DNA from 2 places in the Janibacter sp. CX7 genome. Region 2 is predicted to be linked to the other one. Evidence: riboswitches for the same ligand, from Rfam matches in the RefSeq annotation. Region 2 holds a riboswitch; the other holds the start of a gene.
What was found. Region 2 has a riboswitch for cyclic di-AMP ahead of NMQ01_RS15925 (NlpC/P60 family protein). Riboswitches for the same ligand answer to the same signal wherever they lie in the genome.
Positions count from the first base shown of each region.

Region 1: another riboswitch for cyclic di-AMP. It lies ahead of NMQ01_RS01945 (C40 family peptidase); the one in region 2 lies ahead of NMQ01_RS15925 (NlpC/P60 family protein).

Region 1 covers NZ_CP101464.1:378,266-385,426, reverse strand. Annotated here, with positions in the region: gene NMQ01_RS01965 (Na+/H+ antiporter subunit D) at 1-1,055, shown strand, start outside; gene NMQ01_RS01960 (Na+/H+ antiporter subunit E) at 1,052-1,618, shown strand; gene NMQ01_RS01955 (monovalent cation/H+ antiporter complex subunit F) at 1,615-1,881, shown strand; gene mnhG (monovalent cation/H(+) antiporter subunit G) at 1,878-2,255, shown strand; gene NMQ01_RS01945 (C40 family peptidase) at 2,316-3,221, opposite strand; cyclic di-AMP (ydaO/yuaA leader) riboswitch at 3,224-3,399, opposite strand; gene NMQ01_RS01940 (metal-dependent transcriptional regulator) at 3,516-4,232, opposite strand; gene NMQ01_RS01935 (MFS transporter) at 4,240-5,439, opposite strand; gene NMQ01_RS01930 (hypothetical protein) at 5,482-6,222, shown strand; gene NMQ01_RS01925 (SDR family NAD(P)-dependent oxidoreductase) at 6,219-6,959, shown strand; gene NMQ01_RS01920 (hydroxyacid-oxoacid transhydrogenase) at 6,961-7,161, shown strand, end outside.
Region 2 covers NZ_CP101464.1:3,104,523-3,111,683, forward strand. Annotated here, with positions in the region: gene NMQ01_RS16015 (GNAT family N-acetyltransferase) at 1-810, opposite strand, end outside; gene NMQ01_RS15325 (DUF4919 domain-containing protein) at 807-1,316, opposite strand; gene NMQ01_RS15330 (GTP pyrophosphokinase family protein) at 1,454-2,125, shown strand; cyclic di-AMP (ydaO/yuaA leader) riboswitch at 2,277-2,459, shown strand; gene NMQ01_RS15925 (NlpC/P60 family protein) at 2,456-3,229, shown strand; cyclic di-AMP (ydaO/yuaA leader) riboswitch at 3,428-3,614, shown strand; gene NMQ01_RS15345 (C40 family peptidase) at 3,615-4,430, shown strand; gene NMQ01_RS15350 (long-chain fatty acid--CoA ligase) at 4,571-6,310, shown strand; gene NMQ01_RS15355 (class F sortase) at 6,343-6,924, opposite strand; gene NMQ01_RS15360 (excalibur calcium-binding domain-containing protein) at 7,066-7,161, opposite strand, start outside.

The DNA.
Region 1 (7,161 bases), 500 kb from region 2:
TCAACCTGGCGCAGCTCTCCCTTCGACTGCCCGAGATCGACCCGACGGTCTCGCTGGCGCTGCAGCTGATGCTCCTCACCGTCTTCGGCATCAAGGCAGCCGTCTTCCCGATGTCGGCCTGGCTGCCCGACTCCTACCCGTCGGCGCCGGTGCCCGTGTCGGCCGTCTTCGCCGGACTGCTCACCAAGGTCGGCGTCTACGCGATCGTGCGCACCCAGTTCCTGCTCTTCCCCGAGTCACCGCTGCACCACCTGATCATGGGGGCCGGCCTGCTGACGATGATCATCGGCATCCTCGGGGCAGTCGCCCAGCCGGGGATCAAGCGGATGCTCTCCTTCACCCTCGTCAGCCACATCGGCTACATGCTCTTCGGCATCGGGCTGGCGAGCGAGTCCGGGGTGTCGGCGGCGATCTTCTACATCGCCCACCACATCACCGTGCAGACCGCGCTCTTCCTCATCTCCGGCCTCATCGAGCGGGTGGGCGGCTCGACGGTCATCGACCGCCTCGGCGGGCTCGCCGCGAGCACCCCGGTGCTCGCCGCCCTCTTCTTCGTCCCGGCGATGAACCTCGCCGGCATCCCGCCCTTCTCCGGCTTCGTCGGCAAGGTCGGCCTGCTGCAGGCCGGCACCCAGGACGGCAGCATCATCGCTTGGACGCTCGTCGTCGGCTCGGTCGTCACCTCGCTGCTCACCCTCTACGCCGTGGCCAAGACGTGGAGCGCCGCCTTCTGGCGGCCGCGCGCGGTCGAGGGCCAGGACCAGACCTTCGAGATGCCGACGCTCACCCCGAGCTTCGGGCGGCTGAGCGACGCCATCGGCGCCGCCGTCGCGGCCCAGCGCCCCTCGACCCCGATCGCCCCGCCGCCGGCGGTGACCCAGGTCGAGCGGCCGATGCCGCCGCTCATGCTGGGCGCGGCCGCCGCGGTCGTCGCCTTCAGCCTGGGCCTCTCGCTCTTCGCCGGCCCGCTCTTCACCTACACCGACGCGGCGGCCCGGCAGATGCTCTCCAGCGATGCCTACGTCCGCGCCGTCCTGCCCGAGGAGGCGCCGTGAGCGACACCGCCATCGACACGACCCCGGCGACCCGTCGGCGCGGCGGCTTCCAGCCCCGGGCGATCATCGGCCTGGCCGTCGTGTGGGTCCTGCTCTGGGACCGCATCACCCTGGGCAACATCATCAACGGCCTGATCATCGGCGCGGTCGTCACGCAGATCTTCCCGCTGCCCTCGATCCAGTACTTCGGCCGGATCCACCCGTGGCGCCTCCTGCTGCTCATCGGGCGCTTCCTCGTCGACCTCGTGAGCGCCGCGGTCCAGATCGCCGGCGCCACCCTGAGCCGCCGCCCCAGCCAGGGTGGCTCGATCGTCGAGGTCCGGATGCGCACGCACTCGGAGTTCTACATGACGATCGTCTCCGCGCTCGTCTCCCTCGTGCCCGGGTCGATCGTCGTCGAGGCCCGACGCGGCGCCAACGTCCTCTACGTCCATGGCTTCCACGTCACCACGCCGGAGGGCATGGAGGAGCTGCGACGAGACGTCCTGGCCGTCGAGACCCGGGTCGTGCGGGCCATCGGCACCCCCGAGGAGATCTCGATCTGCACGCAGGAGGTCGCATGAGCATCATCCTGTCGATCGGACTCGGGCTACTCTTCGCCGCCGCCGGCCTGGTCCTCGTGCGCATCGCGCGGGGTCCGACCAACCTCGACCGCGCCCTGAGCCTCGACGTGGTCATCGTCATCGTCATCGGCATCATGGCGACGCAGATCGTGCGCAGCGGTGACGCCGGGACGCTGCCGATCCTCGTCGTCTTCAGCCTCACCGGATTCGTCGGGTCGGTCTCGGTCGCCCGCTTCATGGCCCGCAAGGACGATGCCTCGTGAGCTGGGCACAGATCCTCGACCTCGCCGGGGCGATCAGCCTGCTCCTCGGTGCCACGCTGGCCCTCGTCGGCGCGATCGGCTTGGTGCGCCTGCCCGACCTCTTCGCCCGCATGCACGCCGCCACCAAGCCACAGACCCTGGGTCTGCTGCTCATCCTGCTCGGCCTGGCGCTCACGGTGCGCACCTGGGCCTCGGTCGCCACGCTGCTCATCGTCCTCGGCGCCCAGGCCCTCACCGCGCCCGTCACCGCGCACATGCTCGGCCGCGCCGGCTATCGCACCGGCGTCACCGAGGACGACCTGCTCCACCACGACGAGCTCGGCGCCGCCTACCGACGGATGCAGGAGCAGGACCGGCAGCGCGAGCAGTCCTGACGACATGACGCAGGGGGCGAAGGGAGCGGCTGCTCCCTTCGCCCCCTGTCGGGTCGGCGCTCAGACCCGGCCGTAGCCGGAGACGCCGTCGAAGATCGGACGGATCGAGATCGACGAGCCGGTGCGCGGCGAGTCGATCATCATGCCGTCGCCGACGTAGATGCCGACGTGCCACGACGGGGAGCCGAAGAAGACCAGGTCGCCGGGCTGCGGGTTGGACACCGGGGTGGCGGCGGCCTGCTGGGCGGTGGTCACGCGCGGGATGGACTTGCCGGCCTTGGCGAAGACGTACTGCGTGAAGCCGGAGCAGTCGAAGCCCGCGGGGGTCGAGCCGCCGTAGACGTAGGGGGTGCCGATGTACTGCTTGGCGATCGCGATGACGCCACCGGAGGTCGGGGCCGGCGCGGAGGGAGCCTGCGTCGGCTCGGGGGTGCTGGCCGGGGCCGGCGTGGTCGCGGGGGCCTGACGCTCCTGCGAGCGGCTGGCGGCGGCCTCCTCCGAGCGCTGCTCCTCCTGGGCCTCACGGGCCTGCTCGGCGCGGCGGGCCTCGGCGGCCTGCTCCTGCTCGCGCTGACGCTCGGCGGCGGCCTCCTGGCGGGCCTGCTCGCGCTCGGCGCGCATGCGCAGCTGGTAGGGGGTCGGGCCGGTCGGCTTGGCGACGGGCTCGACCTCGATCTGACCGAAGTCGGCGCTCGTGGCCTTGGCCGTGGCGGTCGTGCTCGGGGCCGTGACGGCGGCGGCAGCCGGGGCGGCCGGCGCGGCGGCGGCCGCGGGCGTGGCGTCGGCCTGCTCGACGGCGGGGGCGGCCTGGGCGGGGATGGCGATCGCGGCGACGAGGCCACCGGAGGCGGCGAGGACGGCCGAGCCCTTGGCCAGCGGGGTGCCGGTCTGGCTGATGACGGTGCCGATCTCGGCGAGGGGGTTGTAACGCTCAGGAGCGCGGTGGCGCCCGACGGAGTGAGACACGATGAATACCTCTGTCCCGCCTGCGAGGTCAGCTGTCGGGTTCGGGCGAGAGGTGCGGCCCGGTCCCGCGGCTCCGGACCGACCTAGCGGTCCGCGTGCCGTGGGACTTCACCCCGAGGAGCATCCGCGATGCCCCATGAGTGGGTCCCCCGCTCCTGCCATGCGGTGAAGTGCAGCAGCCGTCGGTGCGGTGGCAGGACAAGGCGTCCGCGAGACGGATCCGCCCAGGGGAGGCGGACTCAGGAACCGTACCCGCTGATCACGAAAATGTCACACCGCGGTCACGGACTGCGCTCAGGAGGCGGACGCCGGCTCGACGAAGACGTGCATGGCGACGTCGCGCGGCAGCGAGACGGCGTCGCTGGCGGCGCCGTCGCGGGCGACGACCACCCGGTCCTCCTCGGGGGTGACGAGCACGATCTCGCCGGGGCGCAGCCGCGCCTCGGTGAGCAGCTCGAGCGCCTCGTGGTCGACCTGCGCGGGCTCGCCGATGCGGCGCACCCGGAAGGTCCCGGTCAGGCCCTCGTCGACGATGTCGGTCAGGCTGCTCAGGCCCTCGAGGTAGTCGTCGGCGGGCGCCTCGTCACCACCGGCGAGCAGCTCCTCGAGGCCGGGGATCGGCGTGCCGTAGGGCGACTCGCGGTGCTCGGGCAGCATGGCGAGGATCTTGCGCTCGACCCGCTCGCTCATGACGTGCTCCCAGCGGCAGGCCTCGTCGTGGACGTGCTCCCACTCCAGCCCGATGACGTCGGCGAGCAGTCGCTCGGCGAGCCGGTGCTTGCGCATCACCCGGGTCGCGAGCAGACGACCCTCGTCGGAGAGCACGAGGCGCCGGTCGTCGCCGAGGCTGACCAGCCCGTCCCGCTCCATGCGCGCGATCGTCTGCGAGACGGTCGGGCCGGAGTGGCCCAGCCGCTCGGCGATGCGGGCCCGCATGGGAGGGATGTCCTCCTCCTCGAGCTCGAAGATCGTGCGGAGGTACATCTCCGTGGTGTCGATGAGATCCTTCACGGCACCATCATGCCTTGCCCGCGCGAGCGCGGTCCGCCCGCGATACCCACACGCTCGTCCACGCCAGCCCGGTGAGGCCGGCGACCCCGAGGACGACCGCGGCGGCCGGCAGCGAGACGAGGGCGGTGACGGCGCTCAGCCCGAGCGATCCGCCGGCGTGGCCCACCTCGCCCATGAGCCGCCAGGCGCCGAGGAACTGCGCCCGGTCGCGGGTCGGTGCCGCGTCCGCCCCGAGCGTCATGACGATGCCGGACCCCAGACCGTTGCCCAGGGACATCACGAGGGCCACGGCGAGCAGCTCCCCCTTCGTCCCCGCGAGGGGCAGGGCGAGGAAGGCGGCGGAGACCACCGACAGCAGCACCGCGACGACCCAGACCCGGCCGAGCCGGTCCATGACCCAGCCACCCGGGTAGACGAGGAGCAGCTCGGCGACGCCGGCCGCGGCGAAGATCTGCGAGGAGTCGACGCCGTCGAGGCCGATGTGCACGGCCCACAGCGGCAGGATCACCAGACGCGACTGCCGCAGGGCCGAGATGACGGTGACGCCGATGCCCTGCGTGAGCAGCAGCCGCGCGTGCCGCCGGATGACGGCGAAGACCCCCGCGTGGTGGTCCTCGGCCCGGGCGCGCTCGTGGTCGCCGGTGAGGTCGGGCGCGGTGAGCACGGTGACCACGGAGCCGACGGCGAGGACGACGGCCACCCCGTAGGCCCCCTGCAGGCCGAAGGGGGCGATCGCCACCGAGCCGACGACGGGCCCGAGGAGCAGCCCCGCGCGCATCGCACCGCCGAGCAGGGACATGCCGCGGGCGAGCAGGTACTGCGGCAGCACGTCGATCATGTAGCCCTGCCGGGCGAGGAAGAAGGCCGAGGAGGCCAGCCCGGAGACGAGCAGGGCGAGCGCCATGAGCCACAGCGAGGGGGCCCACCCGGCGACGGCGAGCGCGACGATGTCGAGCAGGCCGGCGCGCACGAGGGTGGCCCGCTCGCCGATGCGGGCGACGAGGGCGCCGGCGGGCAGCACCCCGACGAGCTGCCCGATGCCCGTGAGCGAGACGACGAAGGCCGCCAGGCCCAGGCTCGCGCCGAGCTCGTCGGCCCGCAGGGCCGCGATCGGGACGACGGCTCCGCTCGCGGCGGCGGACAGGAAGGTGGGCCCGAAGGCGGGTACGGCGATGCGCCTCCAGCCGAAGGCCTCGCTCGTACTCATCCCCCTCATCCTCTCCCGGGGCACCGTCGCTAGGTTGGGGTGGTGCACACCACAGCCGAGACGACGACCGTTGCCCCGCTGCACGTCGGCCCGCCGGGGACCGGCAACGGCGGCTGGGTCTGCGGTCTGCTCACCGAACGACTCGACGACCTCGTCCCCGCTGAGGGGGACCTGACGGCGGCGACGGTACGCCTGAGCGCTCCCACCCCGCTCGGCAGTCCACTGCGGTGGGAGGTCGACGGCACCGTCGCCGACGGCCCCGACCTCGCGGTGCACCTCCTCGACGGCGAGACCCTGCTCGGCACGGCCCGTCGCACGACCGCCCCCGGCCTGGCAGTCCCCGCACCGGTCTCCCTCGAGGCGGCCAGGGCCGCGGCCGCCGAGTTCGACGCGAGCGGGCACCCCTACCCCGGCTGCTACGTCTGCGGGCCGGAGGCCGAAGGGGGTCTGCGCGTCTTCGCGGCGCCGGTCGCCGGCCGCGAGGACGTCCTCGCCGCGCCGGTGACGATCACCGACGAGGGGCTGCCTCCCGTACTCGCCGCGCTCGACTGCCCGGGCGCCTTCGCCGTCGGCTTCGCCGACGGCCCGCTCCTGCTCGGCACCCTCACCTCGACGGTGGCCGCCGACGTCCCTCGTGGGCGCGAGCTCGTCGTCATCGCGTGGGAGACCGGTCGCGAGGGCCGCAAGCGCCACACCGGCACCGCCCTGCTCGACGGCGAGCGCGTCCTCGCGAGCGCCGCCGCCACCTGGATCGCCCCCGCACCACGACAGGAGTCCTCATGACCCGCCCCCTCGCCGTCGTCACCGGAGCCAGCGGGGGGATCGGCGCGGCCACCGCGCGGGCCCTGGCTGCCGCCGGCCACGAGGTCGTCTGCGCGGCCCGCAGCACCGAGGCGATCACCGCGCTCGCGGCCGAGATCGACGGCCGGGCGGTCACCTGCGACGTCACGGACCCGGACTCCGTCGCGGCCCTTGCGGCCGAGGTCGGCGACCGCCTCGACGTGCTCGTCAACAACGCCGGCGGCGCCTACGGCCTCGACCCCGTCGCCACGGGTGACGTCGAGGACTGGCGGGCGATGTACGAGGTCAACGTCATCGGCACCCTGCGCATGGTGCAGGCCCTGCTCCCTTCGCTCGTCGCGGGTGAGGGGATCATCGTCAACGTCGGCTCGACGGCGGGGCGCACCTCCTACGAGGGCGGCGCGGGCTACACCGCGGCCAAGCACGCGCTCGCGACGATGACCGAGACGATGCGCCTCGAGCTCGTCGACCAGCCGGTGCGCGTCACCGAGATCGCGCCGGGCATGGTGCACACCGAGGGCTTCTCGCTCACCCGCTTCAAGGGTGACCAGGAGCGAGCGGACAAGGTCTACGCGGGCGTCGCCGAGCCGCTCGTCGCCGAGGACATCGCCGACGCCATCACGTGGATGGCCACCCGGCCGCGCCACGTCAACGTCGACCTCATGGTCGTCAAGCCCCGCGCGCAGGCTGCCGCGCACAAGGTCCACCGGGAGAGCTGACATGACCGACCTGCCCACGCCCACCACGCCCGAGGCCGTCTTCACCTATGCCGCACCGCGGCTGAAGTTCGGCCCCGGCGCCGTCCGCGAGATCGGCCACGACGTCGCCGGGCTCGGCGGCCGTCACGTCCTCGTCGTCACCGACCCCGGCCTCGCCGCGACCGGCCACCCCGAGCGGGTCGCCGAGGCCCTGCGGGCCGCC
Region 2 (7,161 bases):
GCTCGCGATGAGCGGTCGCCCCGCCTCGTTGGCGGCCGCGGTCCGGTGGACGGCGACGAGCTCGAGCCGCTCCGCGTCGAGCACGAGGCCGAGCTCCTCCTCGACCTCGCGCAGCGCGCACTCCGCGGCGGTCTCGCCCTGCTCGGGCTTGCCGCCGGGGTGCATGAAGGCGGCGGTGCCGCGCTTGCGCACCGTGAGCACCCTCCCCGTGGCATCGCGCAGGTCGACGGCGCTGACGACGATGGCGTCACCCACGTCACGGGGCCGGTCGCTCGCGAGCGCTGCGTACGCGAGCGTGTCCGTCCACTCGCCCTTGCTGAAGAGGTCCTGCCGGTGGGTGGCCTCGTGCCGCATGCCGAGGCGCTCGCACAGCGCGGCCGAGGCGAGGTTGCGGGCATCGAGCTCGGCGACGACGCGGTGCACGCCGTGGTGGTCGAAGGCATGGTCGAGGACCGCTGCAGCGGCCTCCGTCGCGAAGCCCTGCCCGGCGACGTCGGGGCGGAAGGACCATCCGACCTCGCAGGTGGCGCCGGTCGCGTCCCTCGCCCACACGGCGACGTCGCCGACGACCCGCCCCTCGTGCTCGACGACGAGTGCCAGCGCCCGCCTCGGTCCGTCGAGGCCGGTCCGCTCGACGCGCTCGGCGATGCGCTCCCGGGCGACCGCCGGGGTCCACGGTGGCTCGAGCAGGTGACGCGCCACCTGCGGGTCGCCGTAGTACGCGAGGCTGGCGTCGAGATCGTCGTGGGTGTAGGGCCGCAGGAGCAGCCGCTCCGTGATGATCGGCAGCAACGGGGCGGGGCCGATCATGCCGGGTCGAGGACGAACCACACGTCCGGACCGTCGACGACCTCGTGCACGTCGACGACCCGACCGTCGACGGTGCGCGTGGCCTGACGGCGGGGGGTCACCCCCTTCGCCCGCATGACGTCGTACTCGTCGGCGACGCGCAGGACGGACCACGGGCGCTCCTGCGTGCCGTCTCCCGTGGCGAGCACGCTCGAGACCGACAGCGTGTGCAGGGTGGCTTCGCGCTGGGCAGCGGCGTCGTCACCCAGCGCCTCGTGGGCTGCGGCGAGCAGGAGGTGGGCCGAGGGGTTGAGGGCGGCACCGGGCATCTTGGCCCGGACCGCGTCGAGCGCCTCGCGGTGTCGGCCGGCCTCGAGCAGCGGGACGGCCTCGCGCAGGTCGACGTCGGGGTCGAAGCCGGCCGACGACCGGACTGCGTGACGCAACGCGGCCAGGTTGTCCGGTGTCTGCTCGCTCAGGTACCTCGTCACGAGCTCTCGCAGGCTCTCGGCGTGGGCTTCGCTCATCGTGGCTCCTCGGGTGGTCCTGCTCCGACCGTATCCGTCGCGGTGGGCGCTGACGCGGCCCGGCCCACTCCCCCTTCGTCCCAGCGCCACGCACCGACGCACACCTGCCTCTCAGGGGACCTGCCTACGCTGGCCGGGTGACCAGCGCCGCCCAGCCCTCTGGCCTGCCCGAGCTCTCCGACGCGTCCCTGCGCCAGTTCGCGCAGATCCGCGAGGACTTCACCCGGATGATGCTCGGCTACCGCTTCGGCATGGAGCAGGTGGCCACGCGGCTGGAGATCCTGCGCGAGGAGTTCGCCGAGCTGCACCTCGACAACCCGATCGAGCACATCTCCACGCGGGTCAAGAGCCCCGAGTCGATCCTCGAGAAGGCGGCCCGCCAGGAGGTCCCGCTCGAGATCCCGGCGCTGCGCGAGCACATCACCGACATCGCCGGCGTGCGCGTCATCTGCTCCTTCGTCGCCGACGTCTACCGGCTGATGGCGGCGCTCACCGAGCAGGCGGACATCTCCGTGCGCGTGGTCAAGGACTACATCGCCAACCCCAAGCCCAACGGCTACCGGTCGCTGCACGTCATCCTCGAGATCCCGGTCTTCCTCTCGTCGGGGCCCGTCCAGGTGCCGGTGGAGGTGCAGTTCCGCACCGTGGCCATGGACTTCTGGGCGAGCACGGAGCACAAGATCTTCTACAAGTACGAGGGTGACGTGCCCGCCCACCTGCGCCAGCGGATCACCGACGCGGCCGCCACGGCGGCCCGGATGGACGAGGAGATGGCCCAGCTGCACCGGGCCGTCCACGGCACCGACTGAGGCCCCGGCCGGCCGGTCGCACGCCCCGCTCTACGCCCCGTCGACGACGCCGGCACGGCAGGCGCGCCCGGGTCCAGAAAAATCTCCACAGGGCCGTTACCAAACCGTGTCCCGATGCCCTACTCTTCTTTCGACCCCACACTGCGGGGTCACCACCAGGTCGCCGAGTCCTGCCAGCCGGGTGGTCCCTGAACGCCACGGCAGGAGCGGGGGACCCATTTTTTCGGCCCCAGTGCCTCGGGGTGAAGTCCACGCGGTCGCACGACCGGTGGGCGGGATGCTCATCTCCATCCCAACCCGACAGCTAACTCCGCAGGCGGAGGAGAGACCATGTCGATGTTCTACGCCGGGCGCCACCGCGCCCCGAGCACGAAGACCCCCCAGCGCACCGGCGCCAGCCTGGTGGCCGTCGCCGCCGTCGGCCTCGGTACCGCCGCCGCCACGGCGCCCGCCGCGAGCGCGGCACCCGCCACCGTGAGCGCCCCGTCCGCCGCCTCCGTCTCGTCGGCGTCGTCCGCGACGTCGACCGCGAGCTTCTCGGGCCTCGTCCGTCGCGGCGCCCGCGGCTACGTCGTCAGGCAGATCCAGTGGCGCACCGGCGCCAGCGCCGACGGCGTCTTCGGGCCCCTGACGGAGTCCGCGGTCAAGCGCTACCAGCGCCGCAACGGCCTCGTCGCCGATGGCATCGTCGGCCCCCGCACCGGCACCAAGATGGGCCTGAGCTCGAGCCGCACCACGACGACCACCTCGCGCACCACGACGCGCACGGTCGCCGGCTCCTCGCTCCTGTCGACCGCCGCCAGCCTCGTCGGCGTGCCCTACCGCTACGGCGGCACGACGACCTCCGGCTTCGACTGCTCGGGCTTCACGCAGTACGTCTTCGCCCGCCACGGCAAGAGCCTGCCGCGCACCGCCGAGGCGCAGCGCCAGGCCGCGACCCGCGTCTCCTCCCCGCAGGCCGGTGACCTCGTCTTCTTCGGCGCCCCGGCGTACCACGTCGCGATCTACGCCGGCAACGGCATGATCTACGACGCCGGCAGCAGCCCGCGCGCCGTCACCAAGCGCTCGCTGTGGACCAGCGCCGTCTCCTACGGGCGCTTCTGAGCCGCACCCGAGCGCACGACGCTCGACCCGAAGGGGAGGTCCCGACCACGCGTCGGGACCTCCCCTTCGTCCTGTGGCTGGGGGGGGGTCACGACAGCTCTCATTGCCTTGTGCGCCAAGGGCTCTGACACCCCGCGTTACCAATTCGTGACCATATGACCTATGGTCGACCCCGGTCCCGGCACATCGCCGGGACGCCGTCCGCAGGTGCCGAGTCCTACCACTGCGACGGTTCCCCTGGTTTACCGGTAGGAGCGGAGGACCCACGTCTTCATGGTCGTCACGACCTTGGGGTGAAGTCCTCGGACCCGGCTCGCCGGGTCGTGGGCGGGGTGGTCTCCACCCCAACCCGACAGCTAACTCCGCAGGCTCGAGGAGACACACCATGAGCAGCACCTACACCGCCCGTCACGCGGCGACCCGCACCCGCTCCGCCGCCCACCGGGCCGGCGCGGGCGTCCTCGCCGCCACGGCCCTTGGCCTCGGCGCGTCGATGATGACCGCCACGAGCGCCTCCGCCAACGGCGGACCCACGACCCCGGTCGAGCAGACCTCGACCAGCACCGCGAGCGCCCCGAGCGCGTCGACCGGCAGCTTCACCGACATCGTCCGCGAGGGCGACAGCGGCAGCGTCGTCGAGCAGATCCAGGACAAGGTCGGCGTCACCGCCGACGGCGCCTTCGGCCCGGAGACCACCGCGGCCGTCACCGAGTGGCAGGCCGACGAGGGCCTGGCGGCCGACGGCGTCGTCGGCCCCGAGACCGGCTCGGCCATGGGCCTGACCGGCGGCTCGACCTCGTCCGCCCCGAGCGCCTCCACCGAGAGCACCGGCTCGACCGTCGAGGTCGCGCAGGCGAGCACGGGCGCGAGCTCGTCGATCGTCGACACCGCCCGCGGCTACGTCGGCTCGCCCTACGTCATGGGTGGCGAGGACCCGTCCGGCTTCGACTGCTCCGGCTTCGTCCAGTACGTCTACAAGCAGTCGACCGGCAAGGACCTGCCGCGCACGACGAGCGAGCAGCAGGCGGCGGCCACCCCGGTCTCCGACCCGCAGCCCGGCGACATCGTCTTCTTCGGCAACCCCGCCTACCACAACGGGATCTACGCCGGCGACGGCAAGATCATCGACGCGGGCAACTCGAGCACCGGTGTCACCGAGCGCGACATCTGGACCGACGACGTGTCCTACGGCCGCTTCTGAGCGACCACCGCGGGCCGCTTCCGAGCGGCTCGCACGACAAGGCCCCGACCGCTACGGTCGGGGCCTTGTCGTGCTCGGGTGCCGAAGGCGCGTGAGACACTGGCCCTTTCTACACGTGTAGTCGCCCCAGGAGGTCATCCGTGCCCGCCACCCACGCCACCGGCGAAGCCCTCGAGCTCACCGACCGCGACCTGCTCCCCCTTCGTCCCTGGCGTCGGGCGCAGGAGGACCCGCAGCATCCCTCCTTCAGCCACGTCGTCGACGGCGACTGGCAGACCATCACCGCCGGAGAGCACCTCGAGAGCCTCGTTGCGACGGTCCGGGGACTCGTCGCAAGCGGCGTCGCCGCCGGTGACCGTGTGGTGCTCATGGCCGACACCCGCTATGAGTGGCTGCTGCTCGACGAGGCGATCTGGAACGCCGGGGCCGGCACCGTCCCCGTCTACCCGTCGTCGTCGCGCAGCCAGCTCGAGTGGATCGTCCGCGACTCCGGCGCGCGGGTCCTGCTCGTCGAGACGCCGGCGATGGCACAGCTGGCCACCGGTCTCGACGTCGAGGTCCTCGTCATCGACGACGGCGCCCTCGCCACCCTCGCCGAGCGCGGTCAGACCGTGGCCGAGGATGAGGTGCACGCGCGCCGGGACGCAGTGACCTTCGACGGCCTCGCCGGGATCGTCTACACCTCCGGCACCACCGGTCGGCCGAAGGGGGTCGTCCTCACCCACCGGCACCTCGCCGCCGAGGTCGCGGGCTGCCTGGCACACCCGATCGGCGAGGTCGGGGCGCCCGGCCGCCGCATCCTGATGTTCCTGCCGATGGCGCACGTGCTCGCCCGCTCCGTCGCCTACATCGCCGCGCAGTCCGGCGCCACGGTCGGCTTCTGGTCCGACTTCTCGACGATCGTCGAGAAGTTCGGCTCCTTCCGTCCGCACATGGTCGTCGGCGTACCCCGGGTCTTCGAAAAGGTGCACGCCGGCATCCGCGCCAAGGCGGCCGGGCGCCGCGTCTCCGCCGCCGTCTTCGCGAAGGGGGAGCAGGTCGCCATCGACTGGAGCCGGGCCGTGGGCGACGACCCGCGCCCGGGCCGCCCCGGGCTGCGGCTGCGGGTGCTGCACGCGGTCTTCGACCGGCTGCTCTACGCCAAGGTCCGCGCGGCCCTCGGCGGGGAGACGATGTACGAGATCAGCGGCGGCGGGGCGCTCGGCGAGCGCCTCGGCCACTTCTTCCGCGGCGTCGGCGTGCCGATCCACGAGGGCTACGGCCTGACCGAGACCTGCGCGGCGATCACCGTCAACGGGCCCGGCCAGCAGCGTGTCGGCACCGTCGGCCGGCCGCTGCCGGGCAACGAGGTGCGCATCGGCGAGGACGGGGCGATCGAAGTCCGCGGCGCCGTCGTCACCGACGAATACTGGGGCAACGACGAGGCGACGCGGTCGTCGATCGTCGACGGCTGGTTCGCCACCGGTGACCTCGGCTCGCTCGACGACGAGGGCTATCTGACGATCACCGGCCGGGCCAAGGAGATCATCGTGACCGCGGGCGGCAAGAACGTCGTGCCCGGTCCGCTCGAGGACGTGCTGCGCTCCCACCCGCTCGTCTCCCAGGCGATGGTCGTCGGCGAGGGACGGCCCTTCGTCGCAGCGCTCATCACGCTCGACCCGGAGACGGAGCGCCCCGCCGACCCGCAGGCCGAGCTGCAGGGCGTCGTCGACGAGGCCAACGAGCTGGTCTCCAAGGCCGAGGGGATCAAGAAGTTCGTCGTCCTCGACGACGACTTCACCGAGGAGTCGGGCGAGATGACCGCGACGCAGAAGCTCAGGCGCCACGTCATCGAGACCCAGCGCGCCGAGGCGATCGAGGGGCTCTACGCGAAGCGCTGAGTCGGGGCCCGGACGGGCCCCGCCAAGGCCGCTCAGCTGCTCGCCGGCACCGCCGTGAGCACGACGTTGTCGCGGTAGTGCTGCTCCCCGTCGATCGTCATCACCGGGCCGCCGCAGGTGACGAGGGCGAGCTGGCGGGGGCCGTCGACCGCGAAGATCGAGCGGGGCAAGGACACCTTGGAGTAGCTCTGCAGGCTCGTCGTGACGAAGGTCGACCGACGACCCGCACCGTCGGTGACGTGGACCAGCGCTCCCGGACGGGCGTCACTGAGCCGCGCGAGAGCGCCCGGCGTCCCCGACAGGTCGACGTGCCCCGCGAGCAGGGTCGTGCCCGCGCCCGCGTCGAGCGGGGCGGACCACACGTCGCGACCGACCCGCCACGGCTCCCGCGGGATGTCGAGGGACCCGCCGCTGAACTTCACCCCGTCGAGGCTGGCGTAGATCCCGAGCGAGGGCACGTAGAGGCGCTCGGGCCCCATCCGGTCGGGCGACATGACCAGGCCCTCGCTCGCGCTCGTCGAGGTGCTGGCCGAGGCGCTGGAGGACGAGGTCGAGTCGTCCGGGATCGGGGCGACGGTCGCCGTGCGGGTCGGGTCCGGGGTCGGCGATGCCACCGCGAAGGTGTGGCTGGGGACCGGCGCCGCCGCGGGCTCCTCCCCTCCCGCGAGCGACCACCAGACGAGCCCGGCACCCCCGACGACGAGGGCGAGCGCGAGCAGCAGCAGGGCGAGTCGTCTCAGGGTGCTGCCGCCGGATCAGTCCGCGCGACGGGCGCGCACGGCGACACCGATGCCGCTGAGGAGCAGCAGGCCACCACCGACGAGGCCCAGGGTGTTGGGTCCGGCGACGTC